2 regions of the Xanthobacter sp. 91 genome follow, and region 1 is predicted to be linked to the other one. Evidence: riboswitches for the same ligand, from Rfam matches in the RefSeq annotation. Region 1 holds a riboswitch; the other holds the start of a gene.
What was found. A riboswitch is a leader RNA that binds a small molecule or an ion and turns the genes downstream of it on or off. The one in region 1 is predicted to bind thiamine pyrophosphate.

Region 1 (14,174 bases):
GAGGTCACGCGCGGCAGCAGCTTTTCCTGCGCATAGTCGCGGGCGGTGTCGCGCACCAGGCGCTCGTCCTCGGTGAGCTGGCTGTTGAGATCGAAGGGGTCGGCCCAGTCGAAGATCGGCTTACCGGATGCGGCCATGGTGCGTCTCCCGCGCTAGAAATCACCGCCGGATGGCGGCAGGCATTTACATTCCTACCAGTCGGTATATAAATAAAAGCCAATCGTCAAGGAGCACGACGCTGCAGGATCGAGGCGACCACGAACAGGATGCGCCGGCCCGCCCGGCCCCCGCCCGGCGGCGCGGACGTCCGCCGAAATCGGCGGCCCTGCGCGTCGCAGCGGACGGCGACGGCGCGCGCCTTGGCCGCCCGCCGATGATGAACGACCCGCGCGCGGAAATCCTGCGGCAGGCCGCGCAAATGTTCGCGCAGAAGGGCTATGTGGATTCCTCGCTCAGCGAGGTGGCGCGGTCGCTCAATTATTCCAAGGGCGCCATCTACAACTATTTCTCCTCCAAACAGGAGATCTACGACGCCATCATCATCTTCACGCTCACCGGGCTCAACGATGCGTCAGCCGCGGCGGTGAAGCGGGAGGACCCGCCGGCCGAGCAGCTGAAGCAGTTCATGGTCGCCCACGCCCGCTTCCTCGCCGACAATTACGATTGCTTCGTCACCATGCTGGTGGGCTTCTCCGGCATGGCCAATACCGGGCTGAAGGGCGATGCCCTCGCCTTGCGCGATGCCCATGAGGGCCTCCTACGCCGGATCATCGCCGACGGCGTCGCCGACGGCTCCTTCCGCGAGGTGGGCGCGGCCATGACCGGGCGCGCGGTGCTCTCGCTGCTGAGCTGGATGGTGCGCTGGTTCAAGCCCGGCGGCGGCAAATCGGCAGAAGAGGTCGCGCTGGAGTACCACGATCTGCTGGTGCGCGGGCTGGTGGCCTGAGGGGGCGTCACCCCCCTCCCCCCTCCATGCTCTTCATCAGCACATCGAGCCCTTCGTCGGGCGTTGCCGTGGGCCAGTCGGGCATCTGGTGGCGGAAGAAGGTCGCCTGCCTTTTGGCATAGCGGCGGGTGTCGCCCTGGCCCTCGGCGATGGCCTCGGCGAGGGACATCTCCCCCTTGAGATAGCGCGTGAGGGCCGGCGCGCCGTGGGCCTTCAGCACCGTGCGGTCGGGGGCGAGGTTGCGCGCGGCGAGCGCACGCACCTCCTCCAACGCCCCGGCTTCCATCATCGCCTCGAAGCGGGCGTCGATGCGCTGGCGCAGCAACTCCCGGTCCACCTCCAGCACGATCTTCGCGCAGGCCGCCGCATCGAGCACCGGCGGCTGAGCATCCCTCTGCCAGTCGGTGAGCGAGCGGCCGGTGGCGTGGATCACCTCCAGCGCGCGCAGCACCCGTTGGCGGTCATTCACCTTCAGCCGTTCGGCGCTCGCGGGATCGACCGTGGCAAGTCGGGCGTGGAGGGCGACGCTGTCCAGCGCCTCGGCGGCGCCGCGCACCTCGGCGCGCACCGCTTCGGGAATGGCGGGAATTTCGGCAAGCCCCTGCGTCAATGCGCGGAAATAGAGCCCCGTGCCGCCCACGAACACCGGAAGGCGCCCCGCCGCCTCCGCCTCGGCGAGGGCGCGCTTGGCGTCCTCCAGCCAGCGGCCGACGGAATAGTCCGTGTCCGCATCCACATGGCCGTAGAGGCCGTGGGGCACCTGCGCCATTTCCGCGACGGTCGGCCGCGCCGTGAGCACCCAAAGATCGCCATAGACTTGCATGGAATCTGCATTGAGGACGATGCCGCCCGTCCGCTCGGCCACGGCAAGCGCGAGCGCCGACTTGCCGCTGGCGGTCGGACCTGCGATGAGCACCGCCAACGGTTTTCCCCCTTCGAGCTTTGAAAATGCCATGGCCTACGTCGCGACGCTGATTTCAAACCCATCTGCCCCGGCTTTGACCTACGAGGCAATCCATGCCGCCCTTTCCGTGCTGCCGCAGGCGCAGGATCCGGTGGTGCTGGACGAAGGCGTGGCGGTCGATATCCACTTCGTCCCGGAACTTGCCGCCGATGCGGGCGCGCTGGCGGATGCGGTGCGCGGCGCGCTGAATGGCGCGCCCATCGACGTGGTGGTGCAGCTTGAGACCGGCCGGCGCAAGCGCCTGTTCCTCGCCGACATGGATTCGACCATGATCGGGCAGGAGTGCATCGACGAGCTGGCCGACCTCGTGGGCCTGAAGGCGCACGTCTCCGCCATCACCGAGCGCGCCATGCGCGGCGAGATCGCCTTCGAGCCGGCCCTGCGCGAGCGCGTGGCGCTGCTGCGCGGCCTGTCGGCGGGCGTGGTGGGCGACGTGCTGCGCGAGCGCATCACGCTGACCCCCGGCGGGCCGGAGCTGGTGGGCACCATGAAAGCCAACGGCGCCTATGCCGCCCTCGTCTCCGGCGGCTTCACCTTGTTCACGCAGGAGATCGCCGCGCGCATCGGTTTCGACGAGAACCGCGCCAACGAGCTGCTGGTGGAAGACGGCACGCTGCTGGGTGCGGTGGCCGAGCCCATCCTCGGCCGCGACGCCAAGCTCGCGACGCTGGTGGAGCTGCGCGACCGGCTGCACCTCGCCCCGTCCGAGACCATGGCGGTGGGCGACGGCGCCAACGATCTCGCCATGCTGGGAGAGGCGGGCCTCGGCGTCGCCTATCACGCCAAGCCGGCGGTGGCGGCAGCGGCCCATGCCCGCATCGACCACGGCGACCTCACCGCGCTGCTCTACATGCAGGGCTATAGAAGCAGCGAGTTCCGCACGGCCTGAAGCGGCCTCGCGCCGCCACACTGTCATCGCCCGGCTTGTCCAGGCGATGACACGCATTGAAGGCAGGTCAGATTCCCGCCCCGTGGCTTACTGCGCCGTGCCTTGACCGGCGGTGCCCTGCTGGCTCAAGGCGTTCTGGGAGCGCGGCAGGGGAATGACGCGCACCTTGCGCTGCCCCGGCTGTTCGGATTCCGGGGCGAGGGGGGCGGCGACGGTGGCGGCCACCGGTCCGCCGGCGGCGGCTTCGGCCGCGGCGGTGCTGCCGGCCGGGGCTTGGCGGCCGCCTTGCCGCCCTTGGTCGGCTCGGCGGGGCGCGGCGCGGACATTTCGCGCGCCTGCTCCTCGGTCACGAGGATGTCGCCCTTGCGCAGGGTGGTCTCGTCCTCAAGCCCGGCGAGGGCCTGCGCCCACGACTGGCCGGCCGGCTTGCAGGTGCAGGAGGGCACCAACTCCTTGCGGTAGCGCAGGGCGTTGGGCAGCGACATGTAGGACTGGCCGGAGATGCTCACCGCCGACTTGATGTCGCCGCTATAGGTGAAGAGCTGCGCATCCGAGCCCGGGCACAGCCGCTTGCAGAGCTGTTCGTCCTGCGCGTAGCGGCTGGAGTTGGTGGCGCTCGCCATGGGGAAGAAGTAGCCGTCGCAGGTCCTGACGCACACGGTGCGCGAGGAATAGGTCTTCGGCGTCTCCAGCGGCATCAGGTCGAGGTCGGGCGAGGTTTCCTCGCTCTGGGGCTGCTGGGTTCCGAAGATGGCCTCGAAGAAGTTCTTCGGCTTCGCCGGCTCGGCGGCGCGGCGGGCGGCCTGCACGGCGGCGGTGTATTGCGGGCCGCAATTGTTCTGGGCAAGGGCGATGATGAGCGCCCGGCGCTGGCCGCCATTGTCGGTGCCACCGCGCTCAAGCCCTGCGATCTGCGACCTCAGGCGCGAGACCTGATCGTCGATCTGGTCGCACTGGGGCGGACGGGGCGGACCCTGGAAGATGAGGAAGCCGCGCGGCGCATCGCAGCCCATGCCGCGCGCCTGGGCGGACAGACGGTCGAGATCGCCACGGAGCTTGGCGGCCTGCGCCTGCTGGTTGGCGACGCCGCCGGCGCTGCGGTCGAGGGCCATCAGCGAGCCTTCGAGCTGCTGGCAGGTGGGGCTGCCGGCCTGCGCCAGCGCGGTGCCCGCGGTGGTGAGGGCGACCATGAGGCCCAGCGCCAGACGGCGCGCAGCACCTCGCGCAGCCGTTCCACGGGCTGCAATCCGGGCCATCCGAATGGCGCCGATCCCTCGCGCGGACTCCATCCTCAGCTCTTCTCTCCACTGGCGCCGTGCCGATCCGGCGCCCCTCTATAGACCGACAGCGGGGGACAATGGTGACGAAACTGTGGCCCCTCTCCGGAAGGTGAGGGGCCGGCCCGTTTGCGGTCCGGCGCGCTCAGCCGCGGCCGCGCGAGCGGATGTTGTAGCTGTCGTAGGCGTATTCCGCGATCTGCCACCACACCAATTGATCGGCGCGGATGGCGAGCATGGAGTCGAGCGCCTGCTTGAACGCCGGGTTGGTGGCCGCCAGCTCGTTGTAGAGCTCGAAGGACGCCTTGTAGCCCGCCTCCATGATGGACTGAGGGAACGGCTTCAGCTCCACGCCCTGCTGCACCAGCCGGCGCAGCGCCGGGGGGTTCACCGAATCGTACTTGGCCAGCATCCAGTTGTTGGCGGCCTCGGCGGCATTGCGGACGATGGCCTGGTAGTGCTTCGGCAGCGCGTTCCACTGGGCGTTGTTGATGACGAGGTGCAGCATGGCGCCGCCCTCCCACCAGCCGGGATAGTAATAATACTTGGCCACCTTCACGAGGCCGAGCTTCTCGTCGTCATAGGGGCCGACGAACTCCGCCGCGTCGATGGAGCCGCGCTCCAGCGCCGGATAGACGTCGCTGGGGGCGATCTGCTGCGGCACCACACCGAGCTTCGCCAGCACCTGCCCGCCGATGCCGCCGATGCGGAACTTCAGGCCCTTGAGGTCGGCGACGTCGTTCAGCTCCTTGCGGAAGAAGCCGCCCATCTGGCAGCCGGAATTGCCGAGCGGCATGCCGGTGACATTGTACTTGGCGAGCACGCCGTTGATGATCTGCTCGCCCCCGCCGAAGAACCACCAGGAGTGCTGCTGGCGCGAGTTGAAGCCGAACGGCACGCCGGTGCCGAAGGCCAGCGCGGTGTCCTTGCCGGTATAGAAATAGGTCGCGGTCTGGGCGCACTCTACCGAGCCGGTGGAGACCGCATCGAGCGCCTGCAGGCCCGGCACCAGCTCGCCGGCCGGGAAGGTCTGGATCTGGAAGCGGCCATCGGTGGCCTCGGCCACATACTTGGCGAAGATTTGCGCCGTGCCGAAGATGGTGTCGAGGGAGCGCGGGAAGGAGGAGGTGAGGCGCCACTTCACCTCGGGCTGGGTCTGCGCGAGGGCGGGGGCGGCGACCGCGCCGGTGGCGAGCGCGGTGGCGGACGCGCCAATGAAATGGCGGCGCTTGATCTCCATGGATGTGCTCCTCGGGCCGGTTGATCGGCTCTCTAGGTTGGGGCGAAAACCGTGCGATGGGGCGAAAGGGGTGTCACGCGGCGCGTCGGCCGTCAATGTCGGCAATCGCCGGAGGAGTGATATTGCGCCGCTCTTCCGCTGCGGTCGGGGCATCCCATATGTCGGGGGCCCGCCTGTGGCAGCTTACCGGGGAGTTCCATGACGCACGCTGTCTCGACCATCCGTCCCACCCATACCCGCCGCCTCGGCCGCCTCGCGCTCGCGGGCGCGGGCGCGCTGGGTGTCACGCTGGGTGCCACGCTGGGTGTCATGGCGCTCGCGGGCGGGCCGGCGCTGGCGCAGGAGCCGAACCTCATCTTCCGCAAGTCCACGGTCTGGAAGTTCCTGACCCCCGACGACAAGCTCGCCGTCTACGGCATCGACGATCCGGTGGTGGAGGGCGTCGCCTGCCACTACACCACGCCCGAGAAGGGTGGCGTGAAGGGCATGGTGGGCCTCGCGGAGGAAGTCTCCGACATCTCGCTCGCCTGCCGGCAGGTGGGGCCGATCTCCTTCAAGTCGAAGTTCGAGCAGGGCGACGTGGTGTTCCGCGAGAGCCGCTCCTTCTTCTTCAAGAAGATGCAGATCGTGCGCGGCTGCGACACCAAACGGAACGTGCTCGTCTATCTCGTCTATTCCGACAAATTGATCGACGGCAGCCCGAAGAACTCCACCTCCACCGTCCCGATCATGCCGTGGGGCGGCAACACCGACGTGCCGAAGTGCGGGGACTTCCTGAAGTAACGGGAAGAGAAACGCCGCGCGCACAGGCGGGAGATCACCTCCGCCCCGGGCGCGCGGCGCATGCGTCAGAGGCAGGTCAGAGGAAGTTCACCTTGCCGGTGCCGATATCGTACATGGCAGCGGCCGACTTCAACCTCCCGGCGGCGGCCCGCTCCGACAGGATCGGTGCCGCGGTCTGCGCCAGCTTGGCGTTCATCTTCACGTTCATGTCGCTGGCGGCGGCGAGGAGATCGGCCGGGTTGCTCCGCATGGCCTCATAGACGGCCGGGCGGATAGCGTTGACGAGGCTCGGCAGGTGGCCGGGCGGCAGGGTGTTGTCCTTGATGGACGTGATGGTCGCCTGAATCGCGCCGCACGAGGCATGGCCGAGCACGAGGATGAGCTTCACGCCCAGCACCGCGGTGGCGAATTCCAGGCTCGCCAGCCCGTTTTCATCGATGAAGTTGCCGGCCACCCGCACGATGAACAGTTCGCCCGGCCCCTGGTCGAACACCAGTTCCGGGACCACCCGCGAATCCGAGCAGGCGACGATGGCCGCGAACGGCTGCTGTCCCGTCGTGCGCTGCAGGCGGCCGGCGGAATAGTCCGCCTGCTGGGGCGTGCCGGCCACGTAGCGGGCATTGCCGTCCACCAGACGCTTCATGGCTTCATCCGGAGTGACCGGTGTGGCCGTGCCATAGCCACCGCTCGACTGGGCGAAGGCGGAGGCGGCGAACAGCGGCGCGGCCGCAAGGGCCAGTCCACCCGCCAGTCCGCCGGCAAGCAGGCGTCGGCGTCCGATGGACGGTGATGAACACGTCTCGCACATGGGCGATCCTCTCCCGGTCAGTCTGTTTCAGGCATGTTTGGACCCGCCCGCAGCGGTGCCGCTGGGGCAGGCCGGGGCCGAACATAGCTGATCCGGGGACGAAGCATCAGGCCCGGCGATCACAAAACGCGGACCTAAAGCTTTGCCATGAAATGGCATTTCGGGATCGAGGGGACCATCCGGGTGATCGCGCGCAGCCGGGCTACCGCGAGCAGGTGATGGCCACCGTTTCCGGGCAGAGCGGGCCGGTGCAGGTCGTCGCCGGCGAGGCGACGCTGGAGGGGGTGAAGGCGGAGGCGGGCACCGCCACGCGGCCGAAGTCGATGACCTGCGTGTAGGCGTGGGTGCGGCACCAGGCTTCCGCCACCTTCCGCCCGCACGGCGCGCCGGAGGCGAGGCAGGAATCGATGCCGGAGCCGTCGGAATTGTCGATGAGGAAAATGCGCGTCTCCGCCATGGCCGGCGCCATCAGCGACAGGCTCGCCACGGTGACGGCGGCGAGGGTTCGGATCAGCGGCATGGACAGGTCGGCACCTCTTTGACAGGCGCGTCCCGAACGCGGCGATGCGCTTTCGGGTCACGGGCGGGATCATCGGATGCGCCCCGACCCCCGCCCGGCGCAACTCAGCCGGGGATAGACGCTCACCAAGGGGCAGGTCAAGCTGGGGAAGATAACGATATCCGGAGGTGCGGGGCCGCGCCGGGCGGTGTGAAACATCTTGACGAGCGCCCGCGCCCGAACCATTGTCCCGCGCCATGAACGGCGGTCTCGTCACCATCTGCGCCATTGCGGCGATTATTTGCGGTTAGCCGAAAAGCTGGCCGCGGCCGTCCTTTGCTCATCTTCTTAGACAAGGATCTGGACGCCCCGGCCGGTGGACCGGCTTGGCGCTTGTGCGCCATTCGGGGGAACGATCCATGGAGCTCAGGCTCTACAACACGCTGACCCGCTCGAAGGACCTGCTGCGTCCGCTCGATCCCTTGAACGTGCGCATGTATGTGTGCGGGCCGACGGTCTACGACCATGCCCATATCGGCAATGCCCGCCCGGTCATCGTCTTCGACGTGCTGTTCCGGCTGCTGCGGCGCCTCTACGGGGCGGAGCACGTCAAGTACGTCCGCAACATCACGGACGTGGACGACAAGATCAACGCCCGCGCCGCCGATCGCGCCATCTCCATCCGCGACCTGACGGAAGAGACCTATCGCTGGTTCCGCGAGGATACGGCGGCGCTGAACTGCCTGCCGCCCACCGTGGAGCCCCGCGCCACCGAGCATATCGAGGAGATGCGCATCCTCATCGAGCGGCTCGTCGCCTCCGGCCATGCCTATGTGGCGGAGGAGCATGTGCTGTTCCACGTGCCCTCCATGCCGGACTACGGTCGCCTCTCCCGCCGCTCACTGGACGAGATGATGGCCGGCGCCCGCGTGGACGTCGCCCCCTACAAGCGCGACGCCATGGACTTCGTGCTGTGGAAGCCGAGCGCCGCGGGCGTGCCCGGCTGGCCCTCGCCCTGCGGCATCACCACCCCCGGCCGCCCCGGCTGGCACATCGAATGCTCGGCCATGAGCTGGAAGCACCTGGGCGAGACCTTCGACATCCATGGCGGCGGCATCGACCTCGTCTTCCCGCACCACGAGAACGAGATCGCGCAGTCGCGCTGCGCCTTCCATTCCGGCGTCATGGCGCAGATGTGGATGCACAACGGCTTCCTGATGCTGGAAGGCGAGAAGATGTCGAAGTCCCTCGGCAACTTCGTCACCATCCGCGAGCTGCTGGACGAGTGGCCGGGCGAGGTGCTGCGCCTCGCCATGCTCTCCACCCACTACCGCCAGCCCATCAACTGGACCCGCCAGGGCCTCGGCTTCGCCGCCAAGACGCTGGACAAATGGTATCGCGTGATCGGCGACGTGGAGGCCGAGACAGGCGACGCCAACCCGTTCGAGAGCGAGATTGCCGACCGCCTGTCCGACGACCTCAACACGCCCTCCGTCATCGCCCACCTGCACCACCTCGCCGAAGTGGCGGAGCACGAGGACACCTCCTCCGCTCTGCGCCGCCGCTTCAAGGGCGCGGCCAACCTGCTCGGCCTGCTCGGGGATACCGAAACCGGGTGGCGCGCGCGGCAGAAGGAGGGCATTGCCCTCGACGAGGGGGTGATTGCCGGCCTCATCGCCGACCGCATCGCCGCCCGCAAGGCGAAGGACTTCAAGCGCGCCGACCAGATCCGCGAGGAGCTGGCCGCCAAGGGCATCGTGCTGATGGACAACAAGGACGGGACCACCAGCTGGGAGGTGTCGCGATGAGCGCCATTTCCCTGCGCCCCTACCTCCCCGCCGATGCGCCGGCGCTGGCCGACCTGTTCCGCGCCGCCATCGCTGAGCTGACCGGCGAGGACTACGACAGCGAGCAGCAGGACGCCTGGGCCGCCAAGGCCGACGACGCGGAGGCCTTCGCCGCCCGCCTCGCCGCCAGCCTCACCCTCGTCGCCCTGCGCGGCAAGACGGTGGCCGGCTTCGTCTCGCTGAAGGACAATGCCCACATCGACATGCTCTATGTGGCGCCGGACGCCGTCGGCACCGGGGTCGCGAAAGCCCTGTGCGACGCCGCCGAGACGCTGGCCAAGGCGCGCGGCACCCGCAAGCTCACCGTGGACGCCAGCGACACCGCCCTCGGCTTCTTCCAGAAGCGCGGCTACGAGCCCCAGCGCCGCAACATGGTGCCGCTGGCCGACACCTGGCTCGCCAACACGGCGATGACGAAGACGCTGGGGGAAGGGGCCGGGCAATGACGGGCGCAGCTGCCGAGGGGCGTGAACGCCTCTACCTCTTCGACACCACCCTGCGTGACGGGGCGCAGACGAACGGTGTCGATTTCACCGTGGCCGACAAGCTCAGGGTGCTTGCCCTGCTGGACCGGCTGGGCGTGGACTATGTGGAGGCCGGCTATCCCGGCGCCAATCCCACGGACACGCAGCTTTTTGCCGAGAAGCACGACGCCAAGGCGCGCGTGACCGCCTTCGGCATGACCAAGCGCCCCGGCCGCTCGGCCTCCAACGATCCCGGCGTCGCGGCGCTGCTGGCGGCCAACGCCGACGCCATCTGCTTCGTCGCCAAATCCTCCGCCTATCAGGTGCGGGTGGCGCTGGAGACCACGAAGGAGGAGAACCTCGCCTCCATCCGCGAGAGCGTCGAGGCGGCGATTGCCGCCGGGCGCGAGGCGCTGGTGGATTGCGAGCATTTCTTCGACGGCTTCAAGGAAGACCCCGACTTCGCCCTCGCCTGCGCCCGCACCGCCTACGAGGCCGGCGCGCGCTGGGTGGTGCTGTGCGATACCAATGGCGGCACGCTGCCCCACGAGGTGGAAGCCATCGTCGCCGAGGTGGTGAAGGTGGTGCCGGGCACGAATGTGGGCATCCACGCGCACAACGACACCGAGCAGGCGGTGGCCAATTCGCTGGCCGCCGTGCGCGCCGGCGCGCGGCAGATCCAGGGCACGCTCAACGGCCTCGGCGAGCGCTGCGGCAACGCCAATCTCTGCTCGCTCATCCCCACGCTGCTGCTGAAAAAGGATTTCGCCGAGCGCTTCGACATCGGCGTGGGAGAGGAGGCGCTGGGCGAGCTGGTCCATGTGTCCCGCACGCTCGACGAGATGCTGAACCGCGCCCCCGACCGGCACGCGCCCTATGTGGGCGAGAGCGCCTTCGCCACCAAGGCCGGCATCCACGCCTCCGCCATCCTGAAGGACCCCGCCACCTACGAGCATGTCGCGCCGGAGAAGGTGGGCAACCGCCGCCGCGTGATGGTCTCCGACCAGGCCGGCCGCTCCAACGTCCTGTCCGAGCTGGAGCGCCTCGGCGTGCCGGTGGATCGGAAGGACCCGCGCATCGCCCGCCTGCTGGACGAGGTGAAGGAGCGCGAGGCGCTGGGCTATTCCTACGAGGCGGCGGACGCCTCCTTCGCGCTTCTGGCGCGCCGCATGCTGGGCTCGGTGCCGGACTATTTCGCCGTGGAGCGCTTCAAGGTGAACGTGGAGCGCCGCTACAACGCGCAGGGCGAGCTTGTCACCGTCGCCGAGGCCATCGTGAAGGTGAAGGTGGACGACGAGACCCTGATCTCCGCCGCCGAGGGCAACGGCCCGGTGAACGCGCTGGACGTGGCCCTGCGCAAGGATCTCGGCAAGTACCAGCCCTTCATCTCGGGCCTCCACCTCACCGACTATCGCGTGCGCGTGCTCAACGGCGGCACGGAGGCGGTGACGCGGGTGCTGATCGAGAGCGCGGACGAGACCGGCGACCGCTGGACCACGGTGGGCGTCTCCCCCAACATCATCGACGCCTCCTTCGAGGCGCTGCTGGATTCCATCACCTGGAAACTGCTGAAGGAAGGCGCGCCGGCCTGACGGGCTCGCGAGCCGGAATGTAAAAAAGGCCGGGCTGCGAAGGCCCGGCCTTTTCTTTTCAGTCCTGCGCTGGCGCCGTCAGCGCCCTGCCCTCACTCCGCCGCGGCGGGCGGAGGGGGCGCGACTTCCGGGGCGGGCGTGTAGATCAGGCCGCCGCCGTCGCGGAACTTCTGGGCCATCTCGGCCATGCCCGAGGAGGCGAGGTTGTCGGCCTGGGCGCGGGCGATGTCGCCGGCTTCCAGCTTCAGCTCCTGCGAGATCTTCATGGAGCAGAACTTCGGCCCGCACATGGAGCAGAAGTGCGCCACCTTGGCGCCCTCGGCGGGGAGCGTCTCGTCGTGGAAGCGCTCGGCCGTCTCCGGGTCGAGCGAGAGCGCGAACTGGTCGCGCCAGCGGAAGGAGAAGCGGGCCCGGGAGAGCGCATCGTCGCGGATGCGCGCGGCCGGGTGGCCCTTGGCGAGGTCGGCGGCGTGGGCGGCGATCTTGTAGGAGATGACGCCGGTCTTCACGTCGTCGCGGTCGGGCAGGCCGAGATGCTCCTTCGGCGTGACGTAGCAGAGCATCGCCGTGCCGAACCAGCCGATCATCGCCGCGCCGATGGCGGAAGAGATGTGGTCGTAGCCGGGGGAGATGTCCGTCACCAGCGGGCCGAGGGTGTAGAACGGCGCTTCGTGGCAGACCTTGAGCTGCTTCTCCACATTCTCGCGGATGAGGTGGAGCGGCACGTGGCCGGGGCCCTCGATCATCACCTGGCAATCGTACTTCCAGGCGATCTCGGTGAGCTGGCCGAGCGTCTCCAGCTCGGCGAACTGCGCGGCGTCGTTGGCGTCCGCGATGGAGCCGGGGCGCAGGCCGTCGCCGAGGGAGAAGGCCACGTCATACTGGGCGAGGATCTCGCACAGCTCTTCGAAATGCTCGTAGAGGAAGCTCTCCTTGTGGTGCGCGAGGCACCACTTGGCCATGATGGAGCCGCCGCGCGAGACGATGCCGGTGACGCGGTTGGCGGTGAGCGGCACGAAGGGCAGGCGCACGCCGGCGTGCACCGTCATGTAGTCCACGCCCTGCTCGGCCTGCTCGATCACCGTGTCGCGGAAGATCTCCCAGGTCAGGTCCTCGGCGACGCCGTTCACCTTCTCCAGCGCCTGATAGAGCGGCACGGTGCCGATGGGCACCGGCGAGTTGCGCATGATCCATTCGCGGATGGTGTGGATGTTCTTGCCCGTGCTGAGGTCCATCACCGTGTCGGCGCCCCAGCGAGTGGCCCACACCAGCTTGTCCACCTCTTCCGCCACGCCCGAGGTCACGGCCGAATTGCCGATGTTGGCGTTGATCTTCACGAGGAAGTTCCGGCCAATGGCCATCGGCTCGGTTTCGGGGTGGTTGATGTTGTTGGGGATGATGGCGCGGCCGCGCGCCACTTCCTGCCGCACGAATTCCGGGGTGATCTCGGCGGGGATCGCCGCGCCGAGGCCCATGGCCTGATGGTGGGGATGGGCGCCGCCGTTCACCTTGGCGAGGTTCTCGCGGGCGGCGACATATTCCATCTCGGGCGTGATGATGCCGGCGCGGGCATAGGCCATCTGGGTCGGGCGCTTGCCCGCCTTGGCGCGCAGCGGCCTGCGTCCGGAGAGATCGAACTGCGGCAGGGTGGAGGACTGGCCCTCCTTCAGGCCGTTGTCCTCGGGGCGGACGGCGCGGGCCTCCACCTCTTCCACGTCGCCGCGCTCGCGAATCCACTGGGCGCGCAGCTGCGGCAGGCCCTTGGTGAGGTCGATGACGGCATCGAGGTCGGTATAGGGGCCGGAGGTGTCGTACACCTTCACCGGCGGCTCGGACGGATCGGTCAGCGCGATCTCGCGCATGGCGACGCGCACGTCCGGCCGGGTGGCGGACACAAACACCTTGCGCGAATGGGGCAGTGGCCCGGTGGTGACTTTCAGGGAGGACGTCGAGGCTTCGTCCAGCATTGCGGATCTCCGTTCAGCTTGCGCTTTCAACGAGAACCGGGGTGTTGAGCTAGGAGACGGGTGCGGAGCGACGCTGAGCGCCGGGAAGCACAAGTTCCGATCCCTTCGCCGGTATGACCCGGATCAGGTTCGAAGGGTCATCGCGGCGCCGCGGAGCATTCCCCCCGCGAACTTGCGATATCTCAGCCCCTTCCGGGACCCCCCTTGGAACAATGACACTGTGATGTATACGAAAGCCCAATGTCAACGCTGCACTGCAGCACGCGCATAGGTCAAGTCACCCAATTGGGAATGCCGGCGGTATTGGAACGCGCCGCGAAGCCGACTAGACCAGCCCTCCCACATCGCAAGGAGCATGGGCATATGGGCATGGCTGAAGACGGCACGATCCGCCACGACTGGACCGTTGACGAGATCGCGGCGCTCATGGACCTGCCCTTGCTGGAGCTGGTGGGCCGGGCCAATGCCGTCCACCGCGCCAATCACGATCCCAACGAAGTGCAGCGGGCGAGCCTGCTCTCCATCAAGACCGGCGGCTGCCCGGAGGATTGCGCCTATTGCTCCCAGTCCGCCCGCCATGCGGAAGTGGACCTGACGCGCGAGAAGTTCCTCGATCCCGCCTCCGTCATCGCCCTCGCCGAACAGGCGCAGGTCAACGGCGCCGAGCGCTTCTGCATGGGCGCGGCGTGGCGGCGGGTGAAGGAAGGGCGCGAGTTCGACGCCGTGCTGGAGATGGTGCGCGGCGTGCGCGGCCTCGGCATGGAGGCCTGCGTGACGCTCGGCATGCTGGAGCCGCACCAGGCCCAGCGCCTCGCCGAGGCCGGGCTCACCGCCTACAACCACAATCTCGATACGGGGCCGGATTTCTACGGCGAGATCGTCACCACCCGCACCTATG
Region 2 (14,174 bases), 3.3 Mb from region 1:
TCCATCAAGCACCCCATCATTGTCGTCACCGGTTCGTCGGGCGCGGGAACGACCTCCGTGAAGCGGACCTTCGAGCAGATCTTCTATCGCGAGAAGGTCAAGGCGGCCTTCGTGGAAGGCGACAGCTTCCACCGCTACGACCGCTATGAAATGCGCGAGCTGATGGCTGCCGAGGCGGCCAAGGGCAACAAGCACTTCAGCCACTTCTCGCCCGAGACCAACCGGCTCGACGATCTGGCCCAGCTGTTCAAGGACTATGGGGCGACCGGCTCCGGCCGCTTCCGGCACTATGTCCACGATGCCGGCGAAGCCAAGCTGTACAATACCGAGCCCGGCCGCTTCACCGACTGGGAAGATCTGGAGCAGGGCACCGACATCCTCTTCTACGAGGGGCTGCACGGGGCGGTCGTCACCGACGAACTGAACCTTGCCCAGCATGCCGACCTGAAGATCGGCGTGGTGCCCGTGATCAACCTGGAGTGGATCCAGAAGATCCACCGCGACAAGGCCACCCGCGGCTACACCACCGAGGACGTGACCGACACCATCATGCGGCGCATGCCCGATTACGTGCGCTATATCTGCCCGCAGTTCACCGAGACCGACATCAACTTCCAGCGCGTGCCGACGGTGGACACCTCCAACCCGTTCGTCGCCCGCTGGATCCCGACGCCGGACGAATCCATGGTCGTGATCCGCTTCCGCGACCCGCACGGCATCGATTTCCCCTATCTGCTGTCGATGATCCACAACAGCTTCATGTCGCGGGCGAATTCCATCGTCATCCCCGGCAACAAGCAGGATCTCGCCATGCAGCTCCTGCTGACCCCGCTCATCATGAAGCTGATGGACAGGAAGCGCCGCGCCGGCTGAGCCGGGCGCGAAGCTCCCCTCCCCCGCGCCGGGGGGAGGGTGAGGGGGGAGGGCGGCACGTTCTTGAGCCCCGAAGCCCGGGCGACCTTGGACGCGTGGCTGCTGCCCTCCCCCCACCCTTTCCGGACCGGAGCCGAGCGCTTCTTCCGGCACGAGATGGCGCGCGTTTTGCGTAACTGACAATTGGCAGGCCCTTCCGACCACCCGGCGACGCCCGGGGTGTTGCGCGGGGTCACGAGCCGGAGGGAGAAAACAATGACCGCCCACGCCGCTGCACTCGCCGCTGCCGACGCTCCGGCGCCCGTTGACCGTTCTCCCGGCGCGCTCGGCTGGCCGGTGACGGCGGCCCTGCGCGCCCTCGCCATGGACGGCGTGGAGCAGGCGAAGTCAGGCCACCCCGGCGCGCCCATGGGCATGGCCGAGATCGCCGCCGTGCTCTGGCGCGAGCATCTGCGGCATAATCCGGCAGACCCCTCCTGGCCCGACCGCGACCGCTTCGTGCTCTCCAATGGGCACGGCTCCATGCTGATCTATGCGCTGCTTCATCTCACCGGCTACGATCTGCCCATCGCCGAGCTGAAGCGCTTCCGCCAGCTGCATTCGCGCACCCCCGGCCACCCCGAACTCGGCATGACGCCGGGCGTGGAAACCACCACCGGCCCGCTCGGCCAGGGCCTTGCCAATGCGGTGGGCATGGCCATCGCCGAGAAGACACTGGCTGCCCAGTTCAACCGGCCGGGCCTCTCCATCGTCGATCACCGCACCTTCGTCTTCCTCGGCGACGGCTGCCTGATGGAGGGCGTGAGCCACGAGGCGTGCTCGCTGGCCGGGCGCCTCGGCCTCGGCAAGCTCGTCGCCTTCTATGACGACAACGGCATTTCCATCGACGGCAAGGTGGAAGAGTGGTTCCCGGACGACACCCCGGCTCGCTTCGCCGCCTATGGCTGGCAGGTGATCCGCAACGTGGACGGCCACGACCCCGCCATGCTGCGCGATGCGGTCGAGGCGGCTCTGTCCGAGACCGGCAAGCCGACACTGATCTGCTGCAAGACCACCATCGGCCGCGGCGCGCCCACCAAGGAAGGCCACCAGGACACCCACGGCGCCCCGCTCGGCGCCGAGGAGATCGCCCGCACCCGCGCCGCCATGGGCTGGGACCACGCGCCCTTCGAGGTGCCCGAGGACATCTACGCTTTGTGGGATGCCCGCCGCTCCGGCGCGGCCCGCCAGTCGGCCTGGGACGCGCGCATGGAAGCCTATGAGCGCGCCTATCCGGCGGAAGCGGCCGAATTCCGCCGCCGGCTCAAAGGCGACCTCTCCCCCGCCTTCGCCGCGACCTACGCGACGGCCCTGAAGGCCACCGTGGAGAAGGCCGAGACGGTGGCGACCCGCAAGGCGAGCCAGCTGGCCCTTGCCGCCCTCGCCCCGGCGGTGCCGGAATTCCTGGGCGGCTCGGCGGACCTCGCCCATTCCAACCTCACCACCTTCCCCGGCGCCGTGCCGATCACCCGCGATCCCGCCGGCAACCAGATCTTCTACGGCGTGCGCGAGTTTGGCATGTCGGCGATCGCCAACGGCATCGCGCTGCACGGCGGGTTCATCCCCTTCGTCGCCACCTTCCTCGTGTTCTCGGACTATGCCCGCAACGCCATGCGCATGAGCGCGCTCATGGGCCAGCGGGTCATCTACATCCTCACCCACGATTCCATCGGCCTCGGCGAGGACGGCCCCACCCACCAGCCGGTGGAGCATGTGGAGAGCCTGCGCCTCATCCCCAACCTCGACGTGTGGCGCCCCGCCGACACCGTGGAGACGCTCGCCGCCTGGCACGCCGCCCTGACGCGCACGAATGGCCCGAGCGCCTTCATCCTGTCGCGGCAGAACCTTCCCTGCTGGCCGCGTGACGCGGCGCAGATCGAAGGTATCGAGGCCGGTGCCTACGTGCTGCGCGAGAGCGAGGGCCTCGCCCGTGCCGTGCTCGTCGCCACCGGCTCGGAAGTGAAGCTGGCAGCGGCAGCGGCAGACCTGCTCGATACCGCGGGCATTCCCACCCGCATCGTCTCCATGCCCTGCCGCGAGCGCTTCGAGGCGCTGACCGAGACCGAGCGCGCGGTCCTCTTCCCCAAGGGCGTTCCGGTGGTGGCGGTGGAAGCGGGCGTCACCCGCGGCTGGCGCGGCCTCTCCGGCACCCGCGCCGACGGCATCATCGCCATCGGCATCGACCGCTTCGGCGAATCGGCGCCGGAAAAGGACCTGTGGCCGCTGTTCGGCTTTACACCGGAAGCTGTGGCCGACGCGGTGCGCCGCGCAGTAGGGTGAGCGCCAATGAAGGCCTCTCCCCTGCGGGGGACGGCTGGGCGGGGGCGCCACCGGACGAAGCGATCGACCCGGCCCGCGCCGGGTCAGCCGGAGCGGTGAAGGGTAACGGACAGCAGCCAAGCAGCACCGTAAGCCCGGCACAGGCCGGGGCTAACGGAGCGGACGGAACCATGGCGCGCGCATCGCGGCGCCGACCTGAACTTTGAAGAGGAGAGGACTATGGCCCTCGTTTCCATGCGCCAGCTGCTCGACCATGCGGCGGAGCATTCCTACGGACTGCCGGCCTTCAACGTGAACAACATGGAGCAGGTGAAGGCGATCATGGACGCCGCCCGCGCCACCTCGTCGCCCGTCATCCTCCAGGGCTCGGCCGGCGCCCGCAAATATGCCGGCGAAGCCTTCCTGCGCCACCTCATCGCCGCTGCCGTGGAGGCCTATCCCGAGATTCCGGTGGTGATGCACCAGGACCATGGCGCCTCCCCGGCCGTCTGCATGGGCGCCATCAAATCCGGCTTCTCCTCGGTGATGATGGACGGCTCCCTGAAGGAAGACGGTAAGACCCCGGCGGACTATGACTACAACGTCTCCGTCACCGCCAAGGTGGTGGAACTGGCCCATGCGGTGGGCGTGTCGGTGGAAGGCGAACTCGGCTGCCTCGGCTCGCTGGAGACCGGCAAGGGCGAGGCCGAGGACGGCCATGGCGCCGAGGAGGCCCTCGACCATTCCAAGCTGCTCACCGATCCGGACGAGGCGGCCCAGTTCGTGAAGGCGACCCAGTGCGATGCGCTGGCCATCGCCATCGGTACCTCCCACGGCGCCTACAAGTTCACCCGCAAGCCCACCGGCGACATCCTCGCCATCGACCGCATCAAGGCGATCCACCAGCGCATCCCCACCACCCACCTGGTGATGCACGGCTCGTCCTCGGTGCCGCAGGAGCTGCTTGAGGAAATCCGCACCTATGGCGGCGACATCAAGGAGACCTACGGCGTGCCGGTGGAGGAGATCCAGGAAGGCATCCGCTACGGCGTGCGCAAGGTGAACATCGACACCGACATCCGCCTCGCCATGACCGCCGCCATCCGCCGCGTCGGCGCCAAGAACAAGAGCGAGTTCGACCCGCGCAAGTTCATGGCCGCCGCCATGGAAGAGGCGAAGAAGGTCTGCATCGCCCGCTTCGAGGCCTTCGGCTCCGCCGGCAAGGCCGAGAAGATCCGGGCCATCGAACTGGACGAGATGGCCAAGCGCTATGCGTCCGGCGAGCTGGCGCAGGTGGTGCACTGAGGGGACGGCTGGCGCCCACCCGGTGCCGTGCCTATAGAAGTGCCTGAGGCAGCCACGGCTGCCTCGTTCCCCCGGACAAGCGACAGCGCAGCTGGAGCGCTGATCCGGGGTCCAGGGAAAGGTCCTGCGCAGCAGGCTCATGTCTGCGAGGGTCATGAAGGGAGCCGCCTTCGGCGCACTATTGCGCTGGGCCCCGGCTCTCCTTCCACTGACGCTCCAGTCGGCCGGGGCACGAGACCGCGCCCCGCCTATCCAGTCGTTAAGGAGAGATCCCCATGGCCCGCGCCTATCCCATCATCGCCCCCTCCATCCTCTCGGCGGACTTCACCCGCCTCGGCGCCGAGGTGGATGCGGTGCTCGAGGGCGGCGCCGAGTGGATCCATTTCGACGTGATGGACAACCATTACGTCCCCAACCTCACCATCGGCCCGCTGATCCTCCAGTCGCTGCGCAAGGCGACCAAGGCGTTCGTGGACGTGCATCTGATGGTGAAGCCGGTGGACGGCATGATCGAGGCGTTCGCCGCCGCCGGCGCCGACCTCATCTCCTTCCATCCTGAAGCTTCCGAGCATGTGGACCGCTCCCTCCAGCTCATCCGCTCCAAGGGTGTGAAGGCCGGCCTGGTGCTGAACCCGGCCACTCCCCTCTCGGTGCTGGACTACACGCTGGATGCGCTGGATCTGGTTCTCGTCATGTCGGTGAACCCCGGCTTCGGCGGGCAGGCCTTCATTCCCTCAGCGCTGGACAAGCTGAAGGCCATCCGCGAGCGCATCGACGCCTCGGGTAAGGACATCCGGCTTGAGATCGACGGCGGGGTGAAGGTGGACAATATCGGCGCCATCGCCGCGGCGGGGGCGGACACCTTCGTCGCCGGCAGCGCCATCTACGGCGCCAAGGACTATGCCGCGACCATCGCCGCCATGAAGCGCGAAATCGCCGCCGCCACGGGCACCGCCGCTGCGGCCTGAGGCTGGCTCAAGCCCGCGCGGCGCCTGAGCGAAGCAATCGGCACCGGTCCAAGACCGGGACCGTCGGTATCAGTGCCCCGGCCGGCGCGGCGCGACGATCTCGCCCCGCGCCCGCTCTGCCCGCTCGATCAGATACTTCGCCACCAGCGTGAACAGGGCGACGCCCGCCAGCACCGTCGCCGCGGCGAAGGCCGCGACCGCGTGGCTGTCCTGATAGAGCAGCTCGATCTGCAACGGCAGGGTCGAGGTCTGCCCGCGGATGTTGCCGGAGACGATGGAGACGGCGCCGAACTCGCCCATCACCCGCGCATTGCACAAAGCGGCACCGTAGAGCAGCGCGAACTTCACGTTGGGCAAAGTGACGAGCCGCAGCACGTCGAAGCCCGAGGCGCCGAGACTGACCGCCGCCTCCTCCTCGTCCCGCCCCTGCGCCATCATCAGCGGCACCAGTTCGCGCAGCACGAAGGGCGCGGTGACGAACAGGCTGGCCAGGATGATGGCCGGCACGGCGAACATGATCTTGATGTCGTGCGCCTGCAGAAACGGCCCGAACAGCCCCTGCGCCCCATAGACGAAGAGATAGGCGACGCCCGCCACGATGGGCGAGATGGAGAAGGGCAGCTCCGCCACCGCCAGCAGCAGGTTGCGCCCGCGGAAGGAGAATTTCGTCACCGCCCAGGCGGCGGCGATGCCGAAGGCGGTGTTGAGCGGCACGCAGATGAGGGCCGTCAGCAGCGTCAGCCCCACCGCATGCAGCGTATCCGGCCGGGCGAGCGCTTCGAGATAGGTGGGCAGGCCGCGCGCGAACGCCTCGGCGAAGATGACGGCCAGCGGCGCGATGAGCGCCAGACCGGTGGTCGCCAGCACCAGCGTGAGAATCACCGAGCGCGTCACCACGCCGTCGCCGACGCGCAGGCGGTGGCGGTTCACGGGACGGGCCATCAGGCATCCCCCATCGCAAACTTCTGATGCCACGCCTGCACGGCGTTCACGATCAGAAGCATGATGAAGGCGAGGCCCAGCATGGTGACGGCGATCGCCGCGGCGGCGGCGTAGTCATATTCTTCCAGCCGGATGAAGGTGAGCAGCGCCACGATCTCGGTGCGGAACGGCTGGTTGCCGGCGATGAACACCACCGCGCCGAACTCCCCGAGCGAGCGGGCGAAGGCCAGAGACGTGCCGGCGAGGAAGGCCGGAAAGATGGTCGGGAAAATGATGCGGCGGAAGATGGTGAGGTCGCTCGCGCCCAGCGTCGCGCCCGCCTCCTCCAGTTCCGGCTCCATATCCTCCAGCACCGGCTGCACCGTGCGCACCACGAAGGGGATGGAGGTGAAGGCCATGGCGCAGACGATGCCGGCCGGGGCGTAGGCCACCTGTATCCCCCACTGCGCCAGCGGCGCGCCGAACCAGCCGTTCTTGGCGAACAGTGCCGTCAGCGCGAGGCCCGCCACTGCCGTGGGCAGGGCGAAAGGCACGTCCACCATGGCATCCAGCAGGCGCTTGCCGGGAAACTCGTAGCGCACCAGCACCCAGGCGAGGGCGAGGCCATAGATGGCATTGAACAGCGCCGCCAGCGCTGCCGTGGTCAGCGTCACCTGGAAGGAGGCGAGCGTGCGCGGCGAGGTGATGATGGCGATGTAGCGCTCGAAGCCCACGTCCGCCGCCTTCAGCAGCAGCGCGCCGATGGGCAGGAGCACGATCAGGCCGAGATAGAGCAGTGCGAGGCCGAGCGAGAGCCGAAAGCCCGGAATGACGCTGCGGCGGGGCTGGCGGCTCAGCATCGGCAGCGCGAAGCGGGGGCGGGGCATGGGCTCTTAAGGGGCATCTTGCGCTGGAAGGTCGGGCCGACGGCGCGGCATAGGGCCGTTATGGCGCGCACAAGCGGAAATGTCATGCTTGGCCGGGATAAAAATTAAACACCGCGAAATCGCTGTGATTTCGCCGCACAAAAAAGGGCCGCGAGGCGGCCCCTTCCGTCTTCTCCTTCGGCCGAGGCTCAGAAGCCCGGCAGGTCGAAGGCGCCCGGCAGCGGCCAGCGCAGGCCGGTGATGGGGCCGGGGCCGGCGGCGGTGGGCCCATAGGTCGGGTAGAAATAGCCGGGCGGCAGCGCGTAATCGAGGTACGACTTGGAGCCGGGCTTCACCACCGTGCCGGCATCGAGATAGGAGCGGCGCTCCACCACGATGCGGTTGCGCTTCTTCACCGTCTGCGCCTCGGCGCTGTCGGCGGACGCGATGGAAAAGGCACCGGTGGTCGCCGCAATGGCTGCCGCCGCCAGCGACACCGAGAGCGCCGTCTTCAGGCCCGAACGGGCGAAAGCAGCGAAGGTGGTGAACGACGCGAAACCCATGGCATCCTCCCAGATCGGCGCAGGGCCGACCTTGACTGGATTAATAGACGTTTGTCCCCTGCGCAAGGAAACCCGCCTCCTTGGTGCCATGTTCCCGCCTTCTCGACGCCGGCGCGTTGCGTTGACGCAACAGTTGAATGCGCGGATGCCGTGCCTGATCGCGAATCTTCGATTTGCAAGGCCAGGGGGTTCGGCCTAAAAGCACGGTCTTCGGCCGCATGGGCCGAGACATCCGAGGAACATCATGGGTTACAAGGTCGCCGTCGTCGGCGCCACGGGCAACGTGGGCCGGGAGATTCTCTCGATCCTCGACGAGCGGGGTTTCCCCGCGGACGAGGTTGTCGCGCTCGCCTCGCGAAAGTCGCAGGGCGTGGAAGTCTCCTACGGCGATAAAACCCTGAAGGTGAAGGCGCTCGAGACCTACGACTTCTCCGACACCGACATCTGCCTGATGTCGGCCGGCGGAGCCGTGTCCAAGGAGTGGTCGCCGAAGATCGGCGCGCAGGGCTGCGTCGTCATCGACAATTCCTCCCAGTGGCGCATGGACCCGGACGTGCCGCTGATCGTTCCCGAGGTGAATGCGGACGCCATCGTCGGCTTCACCAAGAAGAACATCATCGCCAATCCGAACTGCTCCACGGCGCAGCTCGTGGTCGCGCTGAAGCCGCTGCATGATGCCGCGACCATCAAGCGCGTGGTGGTCTCCACCTACCAGTCCGTCTCCGGCGCCGGCAAGGACGCCATGGACGAGCTGTTCTCGCAGACGCGCGCCGTCTTCGTCTCCGATCCGGTGGAGCCGAAGAAGTTCCCGAAGCGCATCGCCTTCAATCTCATCCCGCAGATCGACGTCTTCATGGACGACGGTTTCACCAAGGAAGAGTGGAAGATGGTGGCCGAGACCAAGAAGATTCTCGACCCCAAGATCAAGCTCACGGCCACCTGCGTCCGCGTGCCGGTCTTCATCTCCCACTCCGAGGCGGTGAACGTGGAGTTCGAGAAGGAGCTGTCCGCCGACGACGCGCGCAAGATCCTGCGCGAGGCGCCCGGCATCCTCGTCATCGACACCCGTGAGCCGGGCGGCTACGCCACCCCCCACGAGGCGGCCGGCGAGGACGCGACCTACATCTCGCGCCTGCGCGACGACCCGACCGTGGACAACGGCATCGCCTTCTGGTGCGTGTCGGACAATCTGCGCAAGGGCGCCGCGCTGAATGCGGTGCAGATCGCCGAGGTGCTGGTGAACCGCAAGCTCATCACCGCCCGTTCCAAGGCGGCCTGAGCCTTCTGGTAATCCGAGACGTAAAGAACGGCCCGCTTCGGCGGGCCGTTTTCGTTTGCGGGATCAGCGCGGCCGGGAGCGGGTCCGCTGCGCCACCGCGACCACCAGCGCCACGCCCGCGGCGAAGGCCACGGTTTCTGCGTCCGGCACCTCGCCATTGATGGGCCAGGCGAGTCCCACCGTCACGAAGGTCTGCAGGAGCTGCATCTGGCCGACGCGGGCGATGCCGCCCATGGCGAGCCCGGCATTCCAGAAGAAAAAGCCGATGAGCTGGCTGAAGAGGCCGAGATAGACCAGTGCCGCCCAGGAGGCTCCTGCCACAGTACCCGCCCCACCCCATGGAAAGGTGAGGAGCGCGAGCGGCAGCGTCACCGGCAGGCAGAGGATCAGCATGAACGCGATCACCTCCCAGCCCGACATGGTGCGCGCGAGGCCGCCGGAGACGGCGTAGCCGATGGCGCAGGCGATGACGCCGAGGAACAGCAGGCTGTCGCCCATTCCCAGCGCGCCGCCCGCGCCGTTGCGCAAGGCGAAGGCCACCACAAGCCCGGCCCCCACCGCGCTCGCGGCGAACAAACCGAGGCCCGGCCGCTCGCCGGCCAGCAGCATGGCCGCGATGGCGGTGCACAGGGGCAGAAGGCCGAGCACGATGCCGCCATGGGCCGCCGGCACCGTCTGGGTGGCGACGCCGATGGCCAGCGGGAACACGAAGATCAGGCAGGCGGAGGACACGGCGAGGCGCCACAGCACCTTGGGCTGGCCGAACGGCCACGGCCGGCGCAGCGCCAGCACCAGCCCGAGCGCCGCAAAGCCCGCCAAAGCGGCGCGGCCGAAGCTGATGAACCAGGGGCTGAAATCGTGCAGCGCGAAGCGGGTGAGCGGCAGCGTCGCGCCGAACATCACGACCGCGACGAAGCCGAGAAGAAGCCCGAGGGCCAAGCGTCGATCCATTGGGCTCCCGAGGGCGCGATTCCAAGGCCGCTTCATTAGGGGCTGCGGGGGCGGAAAGACAGCGAAACCGCGTGATATGCCCATCAGCGGCCGTGATGTCGCGAAAATCACTGGTGAAAGGCCACCCCGCCGCCGCTATGGTGGCGCGCCGCGAAACCCTTGCCCTCGAAACGCGCGGCACCAATGAGCGAGAACATGATCCAGTCCCAGCGTCCCGGCCACGACGTCGACCCCAAGCTGCTCGAAATCCTGGTCTGCCCCCTCACCAAGGGGCCGCTGGAATATGATCGCGAGCGCCAGGAGCTGATCTCCCGTGCCGCCCGCCTCGCCTATCCCATCCGCGACGGCATCCCGATCATGCTCGCCGACGAGGCGCGCCAGTTGGACGAAAGCGAACTCAACCGCTGAGGTCCGCCTCGTCCCGGGCGCCCCGCCTCTTGCAGTTCTGCGGCCGGCATGAGTAAATAACAGATACGGCCTGGGGTGCCGCGCATCATGCGCGGCTGAGATCACACCCATCGAACCTGTCTGGATCATGCCAGCGTAGGGAGATGCCGATGAGCGAGAGCTTGTCGCAGTTGATATCCGCACCTTCATCGCAAGCCGGCTCGGCACCGGCGGGCAAGGCGAAACCGCGCGTCGCCCGTCCCCATGTGGCCATCGTCGGCGGCGGCGTCATCGGCCTCGCCCTCGCGTGGCGCCTCGCTGAAGCGGGTTGCCCGGTGGACCTGTTCGACGCCGGTGAGACCGGGCAAGGCGCGAGCCGCGCCGCCGCCGGCATGCTGGCCGCCTGCGCCGAGGCCGAGCCCGGCGAGGAAGGCCTGCTCACCCTCAACCGCGCCAGCCAGACCCTGTGGCCCGCCTTCGCGGCGGAGCTGGAGCATGCCTCCGGACAAGAGGTGGACCTGCGCACCGAGGGCACCATCACCATCGCCCTCACGGCGGACGATCTGGCGAAGCTGCGCCACCTGTTCGCCTTTCAGCAGGGCCTCGGCCTGCCCGTCCAGTGGCTCACCGCCGCCGAAGTGCGCCGACGCGAGCCCTATCTCGCCCCCCGCCTCGCCGGCGGCGTGCTGAGCCCGGAGGATCATCAGGTCGACAATCGCAAGGTTGCCGCCGCGCTGAAGATCGCCGCGCTGAAGGCCGGCGCAAGGCTCCACGAACACACCCCGGTGAGCCGGGTTGAGACCGCTGGCGGCCGCGCCACCGGCGTCGTCACCGGCGAGACGCACCATGCTGCCGATGTGGTGGTGCTCGCCGCCGGCGCCTGGAGCCGGGGCGTGGACATTACCCCGGCGACGCCGCTGCCGGTGCGCCCCATCAAGGGGCAGATGCTGTCCCTGCGCATGGACCCGGCGGCGCCCATCCTCTCCCACGTGCTGTGGGCGCCGGGCTCCTATCTCGTGCCGCGGCGCGACGGGCGGCTGATCCTCGGTGCCACCACCGAGGAGAAGGGGTTCGACACCGACCTCACGGCCGGCGGCCAGCTCGCTTTGCTCACCCAAGCGTGGCGGGCACTGCCGACGCTGGAAGAGCTGAGCATCGTCGAGCAATGGGTCGGCTTCCGCCCCGGCAGCCGGGACGATGCGCCCATCCTCGGCCCGAGCCCGGAGGTGGACGGCCTCGTCTACGCCACCGGCCATCACCGCAACGGCATCCTCCTTCTGCCCGTGACGACGCAGGTGATCGCCGACCACATCCTCGGTGGTACCATTGCGGACGTGGCCCGGCCCTTCGGCGCGGAGCGCTTCGGCCCGCCACGCGCGGCGGCGGAGTGAACGCCATGCTGGCCCTGAAGGTGAACGGTGCCGAGGAGGCGCATTCCGTCGCCACCGTTGCCGACTTGCTCGTCGCCAAGGGGCTTGAGCCGGAGCGCAAGGGCATCGCGGTGGCGGTGAACGGCGCGGTGGTACCTCGCCGCACCTGGACCGACGCGCGCCTTTCCGCAGGCGACGCCGTGGAAATCATCGAGGCCAAGCAGGGCGGCTGAGCCCCGGCCGAACAGAACAGAGCGCTCGTGCGCGGGCGCCGGGAAGAAGCACCATGAGCGCGTTCGAAAATCCCAACGCCGATCCCCTCGTCATCGCCGGCCGCACCTTCTCGTCGCGGCTGTTCCTGGGCACGGCGGGCTATCCCAACCAGAAGGTCTTCCTCGATGCCCTCGCCGCCTCGGGCAGCGAGATGGCCACGGCCTCCATCCGCCGCATCAGCCTCGCCGGCTACGAGGAGAGCCTGACGGACCTCCTCACCGGCCGCGTCCACATCCTGCCCAACACCGCCGGCTGCCAGACCGCCAAGGATGCGGTGCTCACCGCCGAACTCGCCCGCGAGGCGCTGGAGACGGACTGGGTGAAGCTGGAGGTCATCGGCGACCGCGAGCTGCTCTATCCCAATGTGGAGGAGCTGCTGAAGGCCACCGAGGAGCTGGTCTCGCGCGGCTTCGTCGTCCTGCCCTATTGCAACGACGATCCCGTCACCTGCCAGAAGCTCGCGGACCTCGGCGCAGCGACTGTCATGCCGCTCGGCTCCATGATCGGCACTGGCCTCGGCATCGCCAATCCGCACATGATCGAGCTGATCTGCTCCCGCTCCCCCGTGCCGGTGGTGCTGGACGCCGGCATCGGCACGGCGTCCGACGCGGCCCTCGCCATGGAGCTGGGCTGCTCGGCGGTGCTGCTCAACACCGCCGTCTCCAAGGCGCTCGACCCGGTGCGCATGGCGACCGCCTTCCGCCACGCGGTGGACGCCGGCCGCCTCGCGCGCCTCGCCGGCCGCATTCCGCGCAAGCTGCACGCGGAGGCTTCCAGCCCCGAGTTCGGTCTGGTCGGGAGCTGACCCCCCTGCCCCCTCTGCCGACGCCGCCGCTGCTCCTCATCACCGACCGCACGCTGGCGCGGGGCGATCTGGTGGATGTGGTAGCCGCAGCCTGCGCCGGCGGATGCAGATGGGTGAGCCTGCGGGAGAAAGACCTGCTGGCGGCCGAGCAGATCGCCCTCTTCGCCCGCCTGCGCGCCGCGACAGCCCCCTTCCACGCCCGCCTGACGTTGCATGGCCCGCCCGAGCTGGCGCAGGCCGCGGGCGCGGACGGCGTGCACCTTTCCGGCGGCGGGGATGCGAAGGTCGCACGGGCGCTCCTTGGGCCAGGGGCCCTGATCGGCCTGTCTACCCACACCCTGGCGGAGGCCACCGCCGCCGATCCGGGTGCGCTCGACTACATCACGGCGAGCCCGGTCTTTCTCACAAGATCCAAGCCGGGACACGGGCCGGCGCTGGGGCTTGAAGGGCTTTCGGCCTTCGCCCGCACGAGCGCCGTGCCGGTGGTCGCTCTCGCCGGCGTCGACGCAGAGTCGGCGCCGGCCTGCCTCACCGCCGGGGCCAAGGGCGTCGCGGTCATGGGGGGAATCATGCGCGCGGGCGATCCGCGAGCCGCCTTCGCCGCCCTGGCTGCAGCCGCGTCAGCCGCAATCTGATCCATCCCGGAACAGTATCGGCTTTTGCGAGTATCCCCAGCGCTGGTAAGCTTGGCCGCAGCGGAGGAACCGCCATACAAGGGGCAATTCAATGACCATCAATCGCCGCACGCTGCTTGCGGGCCTTGTCGCCTGCCCGGTCTGCGCCAACGCCGCCCGCGCTTCCGAGGGAGCGCACTGGACCTATGAAGGGCACGGCGGACCGCAGGAATGGGGTTCGCTCGAAAAGGGATTTTCGGCCTGCTCGGTGGGCAGCCAGCAATCGCCGATCAATCTCGAAGGCGCCGTCAAGGCGGAGAGTGCCGGCCCGGTGCTTGCCTGGAAGCCGTTCGCCTACAAGGTCGTGAACAACGGCCATACCATCCAGGCCGACGTGACCGGCGACGGGGGCACCGCCACCATGGGCGGCAAGACCTACGCGCTCAAGCAGTTCCACTTCCACGCACCGAGCGAGCACGCGATCGACGGCAAGCGCACCGCCATGGAGGCCCATTTCGTCCATGCGGCGCCTGAAGGCGGGCTGCTGGTGGCCGGTGTGTTCATGGTGCCCGGCGCGGCCAATGCCGGCTTCTCCTCGATCATGGCTGCCGCGCCGCGCAAGGCCGGGGACAAGACGCTGGCTGCGCCGCTTGATCCGGCCGGCTTCCTGCCGTCGGCGCGCGGCACCTATCGCTACGAGG

Region 2: it holds a riboswitch for thiamine pyrophosphate, as region 1 does, so the genes downstream of both, thiO (glycine oxidase ThiO) here and thiC (phosphomethylpyrimidine synthase ThiC) in region 1, are expected to answer to the same signal.

Annotation. Positions count from the first base shown of each region.
Region 1 covers NZ_JNIB01000001.1:4,018,400-4,032,573, reverse strand. Annotated here, with positions in the region: gene A37E_RS0118905 (acyl-CoA dehydrogenase) at 1-137, opposite strand, end outside; gene A37E_RS0118900 (TetR/AcrR family transcriptional regulator) at 128-946, shown strand; gene miaA (tRNA (adenosine(37)-N6)-dimethylallyltransferase MiaA) at 954-1,901, opposite strand; gene serB (phosphoserine phosphatase SerB) at 1,900-2,799, shown strand; gene A37E_RS0118885 (DUF2865 domain-containing protein) at 2,925-4,055, opposite strand; gene dctP (TRAP transporter substrate-binding protein DctP) at 4,222-5,310, opposite strand; gene A37E_RS0118875 (CreA family protein) at 5,626-6,099, shown strand; gene A37E_RS0118870 (carbonic anhydrase) at 6,176-6,907, opposite strand; gene A37E_RS0118865 (hypothetical protein) at 7,110-7,427, opposite strand; gene cysS (cysteine--tRNA ligase) at 7,826-9,214, shown strand; gene A37E_RS0118855 (GNAT family N-acetyltransferase) at 9,211-9,699, shown strand; gene cimA (citramalate synthase) at 9,696-11,309, shown strand; gene thiC (phosphomethylpyrimidine synthase ThiC) at 11,402-13,276, opposite strand; TPP riboswitch at 13,359-13,491, opposite strand; gene bioB (biotin synthase BioB) at 13,646-14,174, shown strand, end outside.
Region 2 covers NZ_JNIB01000001.1:720,781-734,954, forward strand. Annotated here, with positions in the region: gene A37E_RS0103510 (phosphoribulokinase) at 1-873, shown strand, start outside; gene tkt (transketolase) at 1,129-3,192, shown strand; gene fba (class II fructose-bisphosphate aldolase) at 3,412-4,476, shown strand; gene rpe (ribulose-phosphate 3-epimerase) at 4,752-5,444, shown strand; gene cysW (sulfate ABC transporter permease subunit CysW) at 5,514-6,386, opposite strand; gene cysT (sulfate ABC transporter permease subunit CysT) at 6,386-7,252, opposite strand; gene A37E_RS0103540 (hypothetical protein) at 7,441-7,794, opposite strand; gene A37E_RS0103545 (aspartate-semialdehyde dehydrogenase) at 8,039-9,073, shown strand; gene A37E_RS0103550 (DMT family transporter) at 9,137-10,024, opposite strand; gene A37E_RS0103555 (Trm112 family protein) at 10,220-10,432, shown strand; TPP riboswitch at 10,494-10,593, shown strand; gene thiO (glycine oxidase ThiO) at 10,582-11,802, shown strand; gene thiS (sulfur carrier protein ThiS) at 11,808-12,014, shown strand; gene A37E_RS0103570 (thiazole synthase) at 12,068-12,859, shown strand; gene A37E_RS0103575 (thiamine phosphate synthase) at 12,898-13,494, shown strand; gene A37E_RS0103580 (carbonic anhydrase) at 13,586-14,174, shown strand, end outside.